DNA from 4 places in the Peribacillus sp. YIM B13481 genome. Region 4 is predicted to be linked to each of the others. Evidence: riboswitches for the same ligand, from Rfam matches in the RefSeq annotation. Region 4 holds a riboswitch; each other region holds the start of a gene.
The links. Region 4 has a riboswitch for cyclic di-AMP ahead of ACFX4X_RS04645 (hypothetical protein). Riboswitches for the same ligand answer to the same signal wherever they lie in the genome.
Positions count from the first base shown of each region.

Region 1 (4,218 bases), on a different contig from region 4:
CCGTAGTGCTGTCTTTTTAATTATGAGATTATAAATAATATACGAACAGAGCCCAATAAAAAAGCAAACCATATGTAGGTTTGCTTCTTTTCTTAGATGATGGAACTTACTTCTTCAAATGATAGGGAACTGTCGCAACAACTACATTTCTTCTATAAAGCAAGTAGGCCTTAATCAGTAAACTTGATTGGTTATGAAGAATATTGTGCCAGCCTTTCTTCGGAATAAATTGCGGGATTATTACCGTAACTTTATAGTTGGATTCACTCGCTTTATGTTCAACTGTATCCACGAATTTAGTTAATGGCTGTATGATACTCCTGTAATAAGAGTTTAGTGTGACGAGTCTAACATCTGGCTGCCACTTTTTCCACTTTTCTTCAAATTTCTTTTCATCTTCTCTTTCAAAAGCAACATAAACGGCAATGACCTGATGTGCTGATAGAGATTTAGCATAATTTAAAGAGTTCTCAACCACATGAGTTATACCGGCCACAGGCACAATAATGATATTCCCTTCTATTGGCAAGATGGGCTCACAAGTTGTAATCCTTAGCTGGTCTCCGACTGCTTCATAATGCTTCCTAATTCGATGAAAAATTAAAATGATGATAGGTAAAAAAATCAAAACAGGCCAAACCTGAGTAAATTTGGTTAAAAAGAATATCATCGTGACGATAAAACTAATAGTGGCACCAATTGAATTAATGGTTAATTTCATGATCCAGCCTTTTGGCTTTTCGCGTATCCATTTGACAATCATCCCGGTCTGGGAAAACGTAAATGGAATAAATACCCCTACCGCATAAAGTGGAATAAGATTTTCTGTATGTCCCCCAAATGCGACTATTAAGATGATGGATGCAAGTCCTAGTATGATAATTCCATTGGAATATCCTAATCGGTCCCCTCTAATCGTAAACGCCCTTGGTATGAATTTATCTTTTGCAAGATTCACCGCAAGCAAGGGGAAAGCGGAATAGCCAGTATTGGCAGCAAGAATCAAGATCAATGCAGTCGTACCTTGAATGAAGAAATACATGAAATTCCGACCAAAGATCTCTTCAGCAATCTGCGAGACGACCGTTACCTCTGCGCTAGGAACAATGCTTAAATAGTAGGCTAAGAATACGATTCCCGTAAATAATACAGCCAGTAAGGAACCCATAGCTATTAAAGTTTTTGCAGCATTATTCGGAGCTGGGTCTTTAAAGTTCGGAATCGCATTGGAAATCGCTTCGACTCCTGTCAATGCGGAACTTCCTGATGCAAATGCTCTTAGCAGTATGAATAAACTGATGCCCGCTACTGGAGTCCCGATTGGCGCGTGTAATTCCGGTGAGACTCCTCCTGTCAGGATTTTGTAAATTCCTACACCAATCAAGATGAACAATGCTAAAACGAATAGATACACCGGATAGGCCAAAACAGAGGCCGACTCCGTAACCCCTCTTAGATTAAGGATGGTAAGCAGAAATACAAAAACGATGGCTATGCCTACATTATATGCATGAAGGCCGGGAAAGGCGGACGTGATAGCATCCGTACCTGCAGAAACACTTACAGCTACAGTTAAAATATAATCGACCAATAAGGATCCTCCAGCTATCAACCCTGGATTGATACCTAAATTGTTTTTTGAAACCACATAGGCTCCCCCGCCATGAGGATAAGCAAAAATGATTTGTCTATAGGACAAGATCAATGCAGCCAACAGTAACAATACTCCGATGGCGATGGGTATGGAATACCAGAATGCCGCAGCACCGACCGTGATCAGAACGATTAATATTTGCTCCGGTCCATAAGCAACCGAAGACAAAGCATCAGAAGATAATATCGCCAAAGCCTTGGTTTTGTTAAGCTTTTGATCACCTAGTGCATTTGATTTTAAAGGTCTCCCGATCAAAAACCTCTTTATAGAAGATAACATCAAGAATTCACCACCATTTTTAAGTTATAAGTTTATGTTACCCAGCTATAGAAAAAACAAAAAAAATGGAAAAATGCCCACAAGTCATAACTAAATAGACCTGTAGACATCCACTTTTTTGTCTAACAAGCTCCACCTTCCCTCTCATATAACGCTTACGAGGTTAGCTGTCGGATTCGGACCTAAGAGTAGCCCTACCTTGAAAGGATTCACCCCTTGGATTGTTAAAATAATCCCATACCGGACCCCCCGTACCATAAGGTTTAAGCGATTTAGAAATACGAAACTGTTGATTATCATACTCCCGTGAAATGGAAAAGTAAATGAAAATTTTGCACAGTAAAATAATAATTTATTTTAAGTGAGGCTTTGTTCTGACGTATATAACATAAGTCATCCAAGTGCATGATTCGAAGGTAGGAAAAAGGTGAATAACTTGTTAAAAAAGAGAAACTTCCCAATCAATTTTTAAGAAATGAAAGAACAAAAACGGTGGGTCCTTAAAAGGGAAAATTACCGAATTACGAAACTGTTTAAATCTCTAATTTATTAACGGTTCACCTTTCTTATTAAAAGGATCTGCCCCCGCTTGGATAGGTTTGCAATATATAAACTCCACGCTGAAAATCAAAAATTCGCTTCTTGAAATCCACTTTGATTTCCATCCAAAGGGGCATTCTTTGATTCTAATCAGTTCCTTCCTTCTTGAATTGTTCCCAAATTGCTTTTTTTAAAGACAAAGTATTTCTGGCCAATATAGTTCAGTACTGTATAAAAGATTGTTCCGATAAGTACAGCCACATTTTGCTGAATGGAAAAATGAACGGATGCTTCCAAGGATCCTGCAATGGCTTGTCCTAAAGAATAAGCCGCGGAATAACAAATCAGGATGACGCAAAAGAAACGGGCAACCCCTCTCCGCCAATCTATATCGCTTCTAAAAGTAAAAGTCCTGTTCAACAGAAAACTCGTTACTGCTCCCATACCATTGCCGAAAAAGGTAGAGATCCAGTAAGATAATTCAAGAACATTCATGAGAAAAAGCATGATGGAAAGTCCAACCCCTGTATTGACCATTCCAACCAATAAAAAGCGGATAAAGGAGTTAGTGTGTTTTAGATAGTTTTTCAATACTTGTCCGTTCATTATCTAGTTGCTCCCGTTTATTTAAATCGAGCGGATTAAATAAATCCAGATCCACAATATATTTAGGCCGGCGTTTGGATTCATTATAGATTTTACCGATATATTCCCCAATCAAGCCGACAGCAATCAACTGGAGTCCGCCGATCAACCAGATGGAGGTAATTAATGAGGTCCAACCAGTTTCGGTCTGCCCAAAAAACTTTAACCATAAAAAGTATGACCCAAAAAGTAAGCTAATGAAAAAGGAAAGACATCCTAGCCATAATACAAGCCGGATCGGTGTTACTGAAAAGGAAGTAATGCCATCAAGAGCAAAAGCAACCATCTTCTTAAATGGATATTTCGTTTCCCCTGCCAATCTTTCTTTGCGGTCATAATAAACAGAGTCCGTCTTAAACCCAATAAGCGGGACGATTCCCCGTAAAAAAAGATTCGTTTCTTCAAATCGTTCCAACTCCACGATCGCCCTTTTGCTCATTAGCCGGAAATCTGCATGATTATAGACAAGGTTGACCCCCATTTTGTTCATCATTTTATAAAAGCCAGTTGCAGATGTTCGTTTAAAAAATGAATCAAGGTCCCTTTTTTGGCGGACGCCATATACAATTTCACATCCTTCAGTGAATTTCCGAATGAATTCAGGGATGACTTGAATATCATCTTGTAAATCTGCATCAATTGAAATCACACAATCCGAGGCTTCCTTGGCTGTAAACAATCCGGCAAGGAGTGCATTTTGGTGGCCTGCATTCCGTGAAAGCTTTAGTCCACGAACATATTCATTGTTAATCGTTTCCTTATATATGATCTTCCATGTTTGATCTTTACTTCCATCATCAACCAATAGAATTTTACTTTGACCAGACACAACATTTTCTTCGACTAAACCCCTCACCAATCCACAAAGCTGGGAAATGGTATCCTGCAAAACACTTTCTTCGTTATAACAAGGTACAACAATCGTCACTATCGGTGAATTCACAATATCCCCCCCTTTTCAAATGACTCTGTATAAATGAATTTTCCAAACGGTCCCTTTCTTTGTGAAAATCCTATCCAGTTCCAACCCGTTTTCCTTCGCGTTGTTGATTGGTACGGCAGAAAATATATACTTGCCGCCTAATCCTTTAAACGCATCT
Region 1 covers NZ_JBHZPE010000035.1:37,459-41,676, reverse strand. The annotation lists gene ACFX4X_RS18025 (APC family permease) at 107-1,933, opposite strand; cyclic di-AMP (ydaO/yuaA leader) riboswitch at 2,070-2,213, opposite strand; gene ACFX4X_RS18020 (GtrA family protein) at 2,624-3,079, opposite strand; gene ACFX4X_RS18015 (glycosyltransferase family 2 protein) at 3,039-4,061, opposite strand; gene ACFX4X_RS18010 (DUF6044 family protein) at 4,077-4,218, opposite strand, start outside.
Region 1: it holds a riboswitch for cyclic di-AMP, as region 4 does, so the genes downstream of both, ACFX4X_RS18025 (APC family permease) here and ACFX4X_RS04645 (hypothetical protein) in region 4, are expected to answer to the same signal.

Region 2 (4,218 bases), on a different contig from region 4:
TCTCATCCATGTTTAAATAATCCCCTACCACCCATGCCGGTATCTCAATCTTCGTTCTTGAGTACTTGACATGCCGAAAGGAAAAAATGAGCCCCTCTGCCATAATATGAGCCAATGAAGAAATGATTTCTGCAGGAATGGCCGTCAGCTCTCTTTTCTTTCTGATTCCAAGCCACGTCCTCTCCACTTTTAACGGCTCCAGCTTTAGCGGAATCAGACTCCCTAACATCATATAATATGTAGAAAGTGAACGAAAATAAATTTTGTTGAACCAGCCATCATCCTGGGCAAGGTACACAAATTGATTATTCAATTTACGGAAAAATGGAGGATCCAGATGGGTTTTTGCATGCCCTAAATATAAAAGTTCAGCTAATTCCCTTCCATCCAATTCATCCAGCCCTTCCTCTTCTTCAAAATCAATCCAACAGAAATCTCCATATGCCCGGACATTTTCTTTAACGAGCTTTGCAATATCCTCAGATGAAGCGCTATCGAGCAGGACATTCAAATTGTATTCCCCACCATCGAATTGATGTTTCAATAATAAGATGGAATCCAAGGTATATGGCAGCGAATAGACAAATTCGCGAAAATTGAGTCCATTAAAAAGGACAAACCGTTCGGAAGCCTGCATATGCATATATAAGATATCATTGTTATCATTCTTCATAACCTGGTCCCCTCCGAGCTCTCAATCAATAATGTTATTTTATCAAACTTTTGGGTTTTCAAGTAAGTTATATAACCCAGAATATTATTCATCATCTGCATCGTATGAATAATGTGAATACCTGAACTCTATAATCACCTACGGTTAAGGAACGAACTCGATAATTTTAAATATCCATAATAGTGAAAAATAAAGAGTTGGAGGAATTGACGACGGGTAAAATTGAATAAGGTTTTATCATTAATTCTTTTCATGAGGAAGCTTCCCTTTAAAAAACTTTTCGTTTGCACCTTCTGGCACGTCAAATATAAAGGATACGCTTTTCAAACACAAAAAATCCAGAGTGACATATCACTCTGGATTTTTTGTATTAAGAAACTTGTTCTAATTCTTTATCGGAAGGAGGGTTGAATTGACCTTCCCATTTAGAGATGACGATTGCTGCAAGTGAATTCCCGATAACGTTTACTACTGTACGTCCCATATCAAGAATACGGTCGATACCGGCAATAAATGCTAAACCTTCAATAGGAATACCCACTGTTCCTAATGTCGCTAAAAGAACTACGAAGGATACACCTGGTACACCCGCAATACCCTTAGACGTGATCATTAACACTAACATTAGCGTAATTTGCTCATAAGCACTTAAATCGATTCCGTACATTTGAGCGATGAAGATAGCTGCCAACGCTTGGTATAATGTTGAACCATCAAGGTTAAAAGAGTATCCAGTTGGAATAACAAATGTAGCTATATGTTTCGGACATCCCGCTTTTTCCATTTTTTCCATAAGTTTCGGAAGAACCGCTTCTGAACTTGCTGTAGAGAACGCAAGTACCAATTCTTCTTTTAGAAGTTTAATCAATGTAAAGATATTGAATCCTACAAATTTTGCAATAAGACCCAGAACGACAATTACAAAGAAAATCATTGTTCCGTATACAGAAAGCGCTAACTTACCTAACGGAATTAAAGATTCCAAACCGAACTTGGAGATGGTCACACCGATTAGTGCAAATACCCCAATAGGAGCAAATTTCATGACCATATTAGTTAGGTAGAACATTCCTTCTGCTGTACCTTGGAAGAAACGGAATACTGGTTTACCTTTTTCACCGATAGCCGCAATACTAATTCCAAACAATACGGAGAAGAAAATGATCGCTAACATATCGCCTTGTACCATAGCTTGTACTGGATTGGATGGTACAATGTGAACAAGTGTATCTACAAACGATTCATGCTGCTTAGTTTCTGCTGTATCAACATAAGTGGAGATATCAGTTTTTTCCAGATGATTCATATTTACGCCAACACCAGGCTGGAGGATATTCGCGGAAATTAAACCAACAGCAATCGCAATCATAGTTACCACCACAAAGTATGATATTGATTTAGCTCCTAGTTTACCTACTGCTTTTAAATCACCTACACCCGCAACTGCAACGATAAGACTTGATACAATGATTGGCACAACAATCATTTTAATCATTCGTAGGAAAATGTCTCCGAATGGCTGTAAAAAGTTTTGGGCCGTCTCATTACCATAAAAAATGGCACCAACGATAATCCCTAGAATTAAACCAATGAAAATTTGGCTAGCTAAACTTAACTTGAATTTCTTCATATACTTTCCTCACCTTCCATAAAGTCTTTGATGCAAAAACGTTTTGTCTCGGTAAGGGAAACAAGATACTAATAGAAAGAAAGTAATTTTTCTTTTTTTGAAAAACTCTGTCTTTACGCCGAAAAAAAAGACACTTCATGTGTCGATTTCATATTGGCGTGAATATTCACACATGTTCCCTTAAAGACGCTGACGAGGTTAGCTGTCGGGTTAGGAATTGGAAACACAATTTGCCCTTTCATTTCTGAATTCACCCCTAGTGGATTAAAATCCACAAAAATGGTTCCCCCGTTCTTGGAATAAGATTAAGCGAGTTAACTTATAATAAAATATTATACTAAAAAGGTTAATCTGTAAATGTTTATTCTCATCCATTTTAGAAAAAGTCTTTAAATATATCTGAATATTCTGCATTCTAGATGATTGCACCCAGTATTACACTTCCCGATTTTTAGTCATTTAAGCTATATGGATATATAAATAATAACTAATTTGACATCCCCTTTCTTTATGAAAGAAGCAGTTATTTTTCCAAAATGCCAAGTAACAGATACCTTACTTTTTCCCTAGAGGTGAATTTTTTATAAGTTGCAGTTTTCACTTTTTCAAATTGAATTGGGGTAATAAAATAAGAATGGTTCTTCGCTACCCTATTCGGTTCTAGCAGGATGACATCACCTACTGACGGTCCCTTTATTAGTTCCTGCTTACCTTCTGCTTTAAGCCCTTTTGAAATGTAGTGTTTATCCACATACCCTTTTTTAGTCAATTTGTAGACATGCGGCTTTTTTTGGTAATGCACTGCCTCGATGGGAATGGCGGGTACACCAGCTTTCTCATTGGTTATTACAGCAAGGTTGACTTTGGATCCCACCAACAAAGATTCGGTTTCTTCACCCTCCGGTTCGATTAAAGCCTGAAATGGAAATTTGTTATCCCTTTTTAGTGACGGCTCTTCTGCTGGATAGGAATGGATACGGCCTATCGTTCCTTTCAATGACTTTTTTAAATCAGAGGAACTTGCTTTTATAGTCATGCCCACTTTAGCTTTTTTCATCTCCTCTTCAGAGAAATTACCTTCAATTGCCATATTTGTTGAAACGATGGATATAATGGGGTTTTTCAGGTTTTTATTGATATTTTTAACTACACCATCAGCTTCACTCGTCGTTACAATCGCGCTAGCCTGCTCCTCAATTGAACTTAATTTAGCATCAAGCATTTTCACTTTTTCATTCAAACTGTTTTTTTCGAGTTCTTGCTTGTACATTTCTTGCTCAATGTTGCTTTTAATAAGATCTGAAGAGCTTGTTGTTATATTAATATCCAAGTTATTTTTCACCGATTCATCAATGACCGCTTTATCAGGATCACGGGTCAGGGCCCCTTGAGAAGCCCTTAACTTCCTAATATATTCGTCAATCCCTACAATTTCTCCCTCAGCAGCAGTTTTCTCCGCTTCCAAATTCGCTTTAAGTGCATCAAGTTCGGTTGTCGTATACTCAAACAACGAGGAGCCAGCCGCTACAGCATCCCCCTCTTTTACAAGGAATTTCTTAAAATCATTTTTCTTGGTTTCAAAATAGATATCGTACTCTTCTACAGGTTTAATTACCCCATTTGTTTGAATAGTATCCGTAATTGTATCTTTTTTTACCATTGACCAGTTTTCCACGAAAACAGTTCGTTCCGCTTTGCTTCCTTTTTTTTCAATAAGGTATATGTTGACGGTTATTAACACAATCGACGCAATAGAGACCGCTGTTATTTTCCATTTCCCACTCATTCTTTTCACCCGCCTTATACAAATACGCCCACTTGGATGTATGCTAAAAAGGCTTTAACAAACCACGTGGCCAGATAGAATAGAACAATCATTACAAGGACCAAATAATTATTTCGTTGTGAAAACTCC
Region 2 covers NZ_JBHZPE010000048.1:7,444-11,661, reverse strand. The annotation lists gene ACFX4X_RS20620 (hypothetical protein) at 1-673, opposite strand, end outside; gene ACFX4X_RS20615 (cation:dicarboxylate symporter family transporter) at 1,044-2,303, opposite strand; cyclic di-AMP (ydaO/yuaA leader) riboswitch at 2,476-2,625, opposite strand; gene ACFX4X_RS20610 (efflux RND transporter periplasmic adaptor subunit) at 2,827-4,089, opposite strand; gene ACFX4X_RS20605 (hypothetical protein) at 4,104-4,218, opposite strand, start outside.
Region 2: it holds a riboswitch for cyclic di-AMP, as region 4 does, so the genes downstream of both, ACFX4X_RS20615 (cation:dicarboxylate symporter family transporter) here and ACFX4X_RS04645 (hypothetical protein) in region 4, are expected to answer to the same signal.

Region 3 (4,218 bases), on a different contig from region 4:
ACTCGAATTCCGTAATTTCTTGTTTTAAATCATCTGCAGTGGAAAGAGACATGAAAGTATCCAAATTCAAAAGCAACTGTTGTTTTTCTTCCTCAGAAAGACTTTTGCTTTTAAGGATAATCCTTTTTTGTTCTTTAACTAGTTGGTTCTGCCCTTGAAGGATTTGTTGTAAGGAGTTCAGTTGACTAATCATTTCAGGCTGTCTTTCATATATATCCCCCAACGCGATTAATAGTGGGTCAACTTTGTCTTGAATTTCAATTGTACCTTGGTGTGCCTGCTGTAGGTTTCTTTTAAGATCATTAGCTCCTTGTTCTAATTGTTTAGAACCTTTGGCGAGATTTTCACCAGTTTTGTTAAGGACACCCAAGCCATTTTCTAAATTATCCATACCACTATTAAGTGTTTGAACCCCGTTAGACAATTGACCAATTTCCGTTTGAAATTGTTGAGTTCCATTGCGTAAACTTTGTGTACCATCTTTAAATAAGACGGTACCAGCAGCTAAACTCTGCAAATGGTCTTGTAGTGTTTTGGAGGAATTTGTAATTTTGTTGGCAGCCTGGTCTATTTTATTCGCTCCTTCAGCTGCTTTTTGTAAATGCTCGCCTACTTCATTTAAACTATTAAATAATGTGACTGCATATTGTTTTGTGATAGAATTTGATATTTTCTCATTGATTTTACTAATTCCAGAGGTTGCTATCTTTGATGCAGTATAGTTTTTCCCCGGATTTGTGTAATATCTCAGGCCCATTTTACTAGGATGTTTATCTAACAAGGTAGCTCCATTTTTAGAGAAATCATTTGGAATTTCGACTACCATGTAAAAATCTTCATTTTTTAATCCTTTAAACGCTTCTTTACTATTGGTAAATTTCCATTTAAACGAGTGATTCTGTTTCAAATCATGAACCAAATCTTTTCCTAACTGTAAATTCTGCCCAGAAAATTTTGATCCCAGATCTTCATTTACTACTGCAATTGGAAGATCTCCAGTTTTAGAATAAGGATTTCTAAAAGCGGATAGAAAAATGCTGCTATAGAGCAACGGTACAAAAAGAATGACTATCAATGTTAACCCAGTTTTGCGATGGCTGAAAATATTTTTCCACTCGCCTCTTATCATATTCAATTATATTATCCCCCATTGTTTCTAGTACTAAATATATTTTGTAGGACCCTAATTTCATAGCTAATTTTACTATAAGATGTCCTTGGGTGTTAGACTTCATTTTTCCATTTTTAATAATTTTTTTAATTCGCCCAATTCACCGTCTGGAAACGATTAGCCCACGTTTACATGTTCCGGAAGCTGCTCATTATGTATATGATTTTACCGTGAACTTAAATTCAAGGGTGATGAAATCCTGCGATTCAGCGAGTATTGGTGAGAAAGTCGTATAAACTGAGGGAGTTGAAGAAGGATTTTGTTTTTACGTTAAACTGTATACAGTTTAACGGTTTTAGGAGGTGAAAATGATGAAACGTGCGATAGGAATTTTTCTTACTCTTTCATCTTTACTAACATACTTAATAGTAGACATGCTTTATGACCCTGTTAAGAATACAATAACAACAACAGATATGAATTCAGGAGTTACAACAGTAACAGTACATTATCAATATCCTTTGATGTTTTGGGTAATTTGTGTCATTTTAATAATTACTTTTATTCTTGGGATTTACTTTATTCTAGCAAAGGAAAAGCAATATGAGGAATGTCCACTCTGTGATACTCCAGAATATACTAGAAATAAGTGAATCGAACTCCCATGAAAATTAAAAAAGCACAAAATCCAGAAAAAACCACAATAAAATAGACCCAGTAAAAACGCTTTTAAAAAAAAGGCTGAGCCTTATGAGTGATCTGATTGAGTTTGGTAAATCGTTAAACAAAAACCTCCAATTATAGCAAATTAAGTAGAGGCTAGCGCGACGACCAAAAAAGGATTAATCTCCCATGAGTGCTACCCATAAAGGGCGCGACAGTCGGTGGTACACCGTGGTCATCGGAGTCAGACTAACGGATGGGCTCAAAGGTACCATAGTTCAAAGACCTTCTTCGCCAGCCATTAAAACATTATCGACATAGAGACCAATTTTCATTCTCTGTGGTGAAGCGCTGATTTTTGCGCTTCATGAATGGCTAACGGGGCAGTTTAATGAAAAAGTGAGGACATACACAATGGTATGAGTTCAATATCTAAAGGTACTTTCTTGTGGACTTATATTCTAATCATTGTTTATGGGTTCTGCAATTTGTTCTTTTGTGGGACCTCCATATTGCTGGTTAATGTCTTTAGCTAACTCATCTAAAAATTCATCAGATAAAAAGGGACTATTATCTTTGAACATGTAAATCCTCCTTTCGTGTTAGAAATCAAAAATACTAAAGCATGAACTAATATGTACTACTAACATTTCCGTTATCCTCGGTTTTAATCTTTTACATAAAATTCATTTACATTCTCTGAACACAGGAGTATTATAATCACAGTTCAAATTTCTAAATCGCTGAAACCATTAGGTACGGGGGAACCATTTTTGTGGGTTGTTACTTAACCCAAGGGGTGAATCCTTTCAAGGTAGGGCTACTCAAAGGTCCGAATCCGACAGCTAACCTCGTAAGCGTTAAATGAGAAGGAAGGTGGAACTTGTGACACACGAAAAGTGATGTGCCTACAGGTCTATTAAATATGACTTGTAGGCACTTTTTTATGCATGTAAAATTATTTCTTTTTTGAGTAATTACTATTGATAAGGGTAAAAATTAACCAATAGATATATTAGGCGGTGCGTGATTAATGATTCCATTCATAAAAAGGCTTTTAATTGGACGACCTTTGAAATCCAATGAATTAGGAGAACAGAAACTTAACAAAACGAAAGCATTAGCAATCCTTTCTTCTGATGCTCTATCATCAGTGGCATATGGTCCTGAACAAATTTTGATAGTATTGATTACGTTAGGTGCAGCAGCATTTTGGTATTCAATTCCTATCGCAGTTGGTGTATTAATTCTTTTAACAGCTCTCATATTGTCTTATAGGCAAATCATCTTTGCTTATCCTCATGGCGGTGGAGCGTATGTGGTTTCAAAGAGCAATTTAGGTGTAAATTCAGGCTTAATAGCTGGAGGATCCCTATTGGTAGACTACATACTAACTGTTGCTGTAAGTGTGTCTGCTGGGACCGATGCTTTAACATCTGCCTTTCCCACTTTACATAACTATAATGTGGTAATTGCCATTGTATTTGTAATTCTTATTACAATTTTGAATTTAAGAGGAGTAACGGAGTCTGCTTCAATTTTAGCCTACCCCGTTTACTTATTCGTTTTTGCGTTGTTTATATTAATTGGTGTGGGTATTTATAATATTCTAACTGGAGGAGTTTCTCCTGAATTACACACCCCAATAGGTACACCTGTGGCGGGAATCAGTTTGTTTATTCTTTTAAGGGCGTTTGCTTCAGGAAGTTCGGCTTTAACAGGGGTTGAAGCCATATCGAATGCTATTCCTAACTTTAAAGACCCAGCTCCAAATAATGCGGCTAAAACATTAATGGCAATGGGAACCTTGCTTGCCATACTGTTTTCAGGAATCGTATTTTTAGCCTATTATTATGGCATTTCTCCAAGTGGAGAGGTAACCGTTGTTTCCCAAATTGCCGAAGAAACTTTCGGACGGAATTTCATGTACTTCTTTATTCAAGGAACTACAGCATTGATATTAATCCTTGCTGCGAACACTGGTTATTCGGCTTTCCCGTTGTTGGCAGTGAATCTTGCAAAGGATAAGTTTATTCCAAGGATGTTTCTAGTTAGAGGGGACCGATTAGGATATTCAAATGGCATCATCATCCTTGGTATTGCTTCAATACTTTTAATTGTTGCTTTTCAGGCAGAAACAGAGCATCTAATCCCACTTTATGCAGTTGGAGTTTTTATTCCATTTACATTGTCCCAAACAGGAATGATGGCTAAATGGATTCGTGAGAAGCCTCAGGGGTGGCTTCCAAAACTAATAGTTAATACGATTGGTGCTGTTATTAGTTTCACGGTCACAATGATGTTCTTTTTAACAAAATTCTCACAGGTTTGGTCAATCCTAATTTTTCTACCTATCATTGTCCTTCTCTTCCATCGAATTAAAAAGCATTATGAAGCTGTTGGAGACCAACTTAGGCTTACAACTTGTGAACCATCTGTGACCA
Region 3 covers NZ_JBHZPE010000083.1:6,557-10,774, forward strand. The annotation lists gene ACFX4X_RS24130 (YhgE/Pip family protein) at 1-1,129, opposite strand, end outside; gene ACFX4X_RS24135 (hypothetical protein) at 1,483-1,764, shown strand; gene ACFX4X_RS24140 (bacitracin ABC transporter ATP-binding protein) at 2,236-2,358, opposite strand; cyclic di-AMP (ydaO/yuaA leader) riboswitch at 2,506-2,650, shown strand; gene ACFX4X_RS24145 (APC family permease) at 2,808-4,218, shown strand, end outside.
Region 3: it holds a riboswitch for cyclic di-AMP, as region 4 does, so the genes downstream of both, ACFX4X_RS24145 (APC family permease) here and ACFX4X_RS04645 (hypothetical protein) in region 4, are expected to answer to the same signal.

Region 4 (4,218 bases):
TTTTGTTCGCTGAAATACGTAACACCTAAGAACACAAGGAACATTAATCCCATTGCTAAAAAAAGAATCCAACCTAATTTCTTGTTTTTTGCCATATATCCAAACGTTAATGGAAGGGCAACAGGTATCAGAAACATTGATAAAATCTCTAATATATTGGTGAAACCATTAGGATTCTCAAAGGGATGTGCCGAGTTGACACCAAAAAATCCACCGCCATTTGTCCCTAAATGTTTAATAGACTCTAACGCAGCTACTGGCCCACGTGCAATATTCTGCTTCGCACCTTCCAATGTAGTTGCAATGGCCGTAGGATCAAGGGTTTGCGGAACCCCTTGAGATACTAGGACAAGACCGATTAAGATAGATAACGGCAGTAGTACCCGGGTGATGGAACGAATTAAATCCACATAAAAATTCCCCATACTGAACTGCCCGGTCAGGCCTCTGAAAAAAGCCATACATAACGAAAGACCGGTAGCTGGTGTCGTGAACATCAAAAATATGATGACGACCATTTGCGATAAATAAGAAAGTCCCGATTCCCCGCTGTAGTGCTGTAAATTGGTATTGGTAAGGAAGCTTACAGCAGTATTGAATGCCAATAATGGATCCATGTTGTCTATCTTACTTGGGTTACCCGGTAAAATTCCTTGAAATCGAATGATCATGTACGAAATAATAAACATGACTAAATTACTCAATAGTAGTGCCTTTACATATTGCTTCCAGTTCATATCACCGGTATTAATACCAGATAATTTATAAATGCCCCTTTCTAACCATCCAAACATCCGATCTTGTTTTGTTGTTTCAAGGGAATAAACATTAGCTAAATATTTCGCCAGTGGTATTGCCAGGATAATGACGAGTGCCAATACCAGACCGATTTGTAAAAAATCCATTTGCATTTCCTCCGTTTTGTAGCTATTAATATTTTTCCGGGTAAATTAAAGCATGAATTAAATACAACGAAAGTGCTCCAACAATAAATAATAAAAACATCGTTTCTACTCTCCTTTTTCTTCTATAACTTTGTTACAAAAATGGATAAATCCAAAAAATGTTAAGAATGAAAAAGCTGTAAGTGAAACTGATATAAGATCCATTGACGTCTCTCCTTCCAAACTATAAAAATTTCAAACTAAAATGTACTCACCCCCTTTGAGTTTCTTAAAGAAACTAGGTTCCACTTGTTAGCAGCCAGTTATAGCTGTAACATTCTGGTTTACTGAAGATGACAAAATCAGCTCCCATTTTTTATATAGACTAGAATATTGATGATCATGAGTGACAACAAAAAACCTATAAGATTTGAACTCTGAAAATATTTTCACAAGATTAATTCCATCAAACAGAGAATTAGGGAATAGATAAACACAGTTATCCTGCTCTGATTTATGAACCATTTTTCCATCACATTCCTTCAGGTTTCTTGTAGGCTTAAACCATTCTTCATCATAGTCTACAGTTTCTACATTACTTGTATCCGTGTGGGTGGCCCCTATACTTTCCTTTACAGATATAAATAATTTTCCTTTTCCAACAAGCAGCACTTTTCCCATACAATCCACCCCATTAGTACTTTCTCTTATTAATTTTCAATCTGCATTCTTTCTGGGGAAGAGAAGCCTGCCAGTTGATAACATAAAAAAATAGACCAATGCTTACTCTTTCCCCATGTATGCAGCCATGCAGTAGCTATCCATATCCCCGCGTTAATAAATACGATTCACGCATCGGTTATTGGATTAATTGCAAAGCAAACATATAAAATTGGAGAAAAAGTACTCATTGGTCTACTTATCACCCAGCAAGCTTTACAGCTCTCTGTGCGATCTGTCTTCCAAGACACCTTTTCGTTTATAGGCATAATAAAAAGACCTACGGAAATGACAGGTTGCTATCTTGCTACAAACATAACAAAAAAAGCCTCCTGAATTAAGGTGGTCTTATGACCTCCTTCGCTTTAGCCGACGAAGTTAGCTGACGGGTAGGATGGCGAAAGAGTATCTCATCCCTTCTGCAAATGCAGAATTAACCCCAAAAATAGTGGGTCCTCCGTTCTCAATTTCTTGAGATTTGGCCGATATCAAATTGTTATTTATGTGGATTATTCTACGCTCATCATTAAATGTTTGTAAACCTCATAAAATCACGATATTAATTCAAAATCGACCAAATAAAGTCATTTTAGTCCGAATAAGTCATCAAAAGCTAACTTTACTTAATAATTCTAGTGATTACATTTTTTTATAGGTTTGTAAACTTACATTGACAATAACTAAGGTTGGGCATTATGATAAATCCCATAAATTCCCGAGATAAAATGGAGGCATTATGTTAAATCCAAAAAAGAAACTTGAAGCAGAAATAAGTGCAGCATTTATTAAGTTCCAGCGTGATCTGATAGGCAGAGGACCACAGGAAGCAAAAACATATATAATTAATGACATGTTGATTACTCGTTTTAAAGGGGTCCTGACTGTGGAAGAAAAGCATCTTGTCAGTCACAATTCCGGCAAAAAACTTGTAAAAAAAATGCGCTCGCTTCTTCGTGAAATGTACACTAAGGATTACGAAAAAATAGTTGAAGATCATACTGGATGTAAAGTTCTTTCTTCCCATAGTGATATTAGCACTAAAACAGGTGAAAGAATTGAAGTTTTTATACTGGATAAAGATTTAGAGAGGTAATTAGAAACCATCAAATAATACTGTTTAAGTTACATGAATTATCATTTTTATAAAATTTATATATATATTTTAGGTTAGAAGGCTCGCATGTTGTAAGTCGCAACAGATCGCCAACAGCTTCATAGTGCTTTCTAATTCGATGAAAGGTTAAAATAATGATAGGTAGAAATACCAATACCTACAAAACCTGTGGAATTTAGTAAAAAAAGAACATCATTGTGATGATAAAGTTAATTAACCCGCCAATTGAATTAATAATTAGTTTTGGAATCCAACCTTTAGGTTTTTCTCTAACCCATTTAAGCATCATTCCTGTTTGGGATAAGGGAAAAGGGATAAATACTCCAACAGCGTAAAAAGGTATCAGATGATCTGTTTCTCCTTTGAACACAATGATTAAGAGCTAGCATCTTCTTTTAAAGCTTTAAGGATTTTCTCTATTGTTCGTACAACTTATCCAATTTTGTGGTCCTACTGGTGACTATGTTTGTTTAGCAGTTTCAAAATAAACAGGACATTTGTCGGAAGGGGAATATAAAATCTGAGGGGAACTAGTAAGGTGTATTGAAAATAAAAAAGAGGGAGATGGCGCTTTGAAGAAATTACTTACCTGTTTGATAGTATTAGCAATAGTCCTGGGGATATCTTTTTCCACTGCTTCAGCATCTGCCGGAGGATTTCACCACCCGCAAAGCTGGGATAAAAACTCGATTTTGCGGAAGGACACTCATGGGGTGGAAGTCAAAAATATGCAGTATATCCTCAATGTCATGGGTTTTTATACTGATTCAGCAGTGGTTGACGTTGATGGGATTTTTGGGCCGAAAACCGAAGCGGGTGTAAAGAAATATCAAAAAGAAAACCATCTGATAGTGGATGGTGTGGTTGGCCCCAAGACGTGGACCAGTTTCTCGCAATATATTAAAAAGAATGGCGAGAACACCTATGGAGCAGGCGGGTACATGGGTCTCAGAATCAAATGGAAGTACGACGATTCTTCTTATACATCAGGCTCAAAAGCCTATATTTACGGTAATGGAGATACATTAAGTGACCAATATCGCCTGTATGCGAATTAAAAACTCAGGTAGGAGGCCCTTATTAGTTAAATGAGGCTAAAAGATAGGTCCTCCGCTTCTAAGCGATGTCAATGAAGGAGAGAGGGATAATTCTTTTAAAATTCTCCTTTCTATTAGTTTCAGGTTAATTGTAAAAAGCCGATGATTCCTACGAAAGAATCATCGGCTCTATTCATTCAGAACTATGCGCTTTCCTCCAACCTAATTTGAAGGAAATAAGATTAACCTTTACTTAAGACAAGAGATCATAAGGTTAATGAAGCAATTTTTCACAAAAGGGAAGCCCCTTCTTCTCATTCTGAAGAGGGGGCTTCCCTTTTGTTGTAAAGAAAGAAAGCTGCCTCTGCAATTTCTTTTAATAAAGCACCTGTGGTTCAAAACCTTTCAAGACTCCCCAGTAGTGAGCAGGCTTTTTTTCAACATTTGTATATGATCATGAGAA
Region 4 covers NZ_JBHZPE010000004.1:98,280-102,497, forward strand. The annotation lists gene kdpA (potassium-transporting ATPase subunit KdpA) at 1-905, opposite strand, end outside; gene ACFX4X_RS04640 (potassium-transporting ATPase subunit F) at 931-1,005, opposite strand; gene ACFX4X_RS04645 (hypothetical protein) at 1,197-1,565, opposite strand; cyclic di-AMP (ydaO/yuaA leader) riboswitch at 1,957-2,098, opposite strand; gene ACFX4X_RS04650 (Na-translocating system protein MpsC family protein) at 2,341-2,697, shown strand; partial or broken gene ACFX4X_RS04655 (amino acid permease) at 2,777-3,100, opposite strand; gene ACFX4X_RS04660 (peptidoglycan-binding domain-containing protein) at 3,291-3,776, shown strand; gene ACFX4X_RS04665 (NAD(P)H-dependent oxidoreductase) at 4,210-4,218, opposite strand, start outside.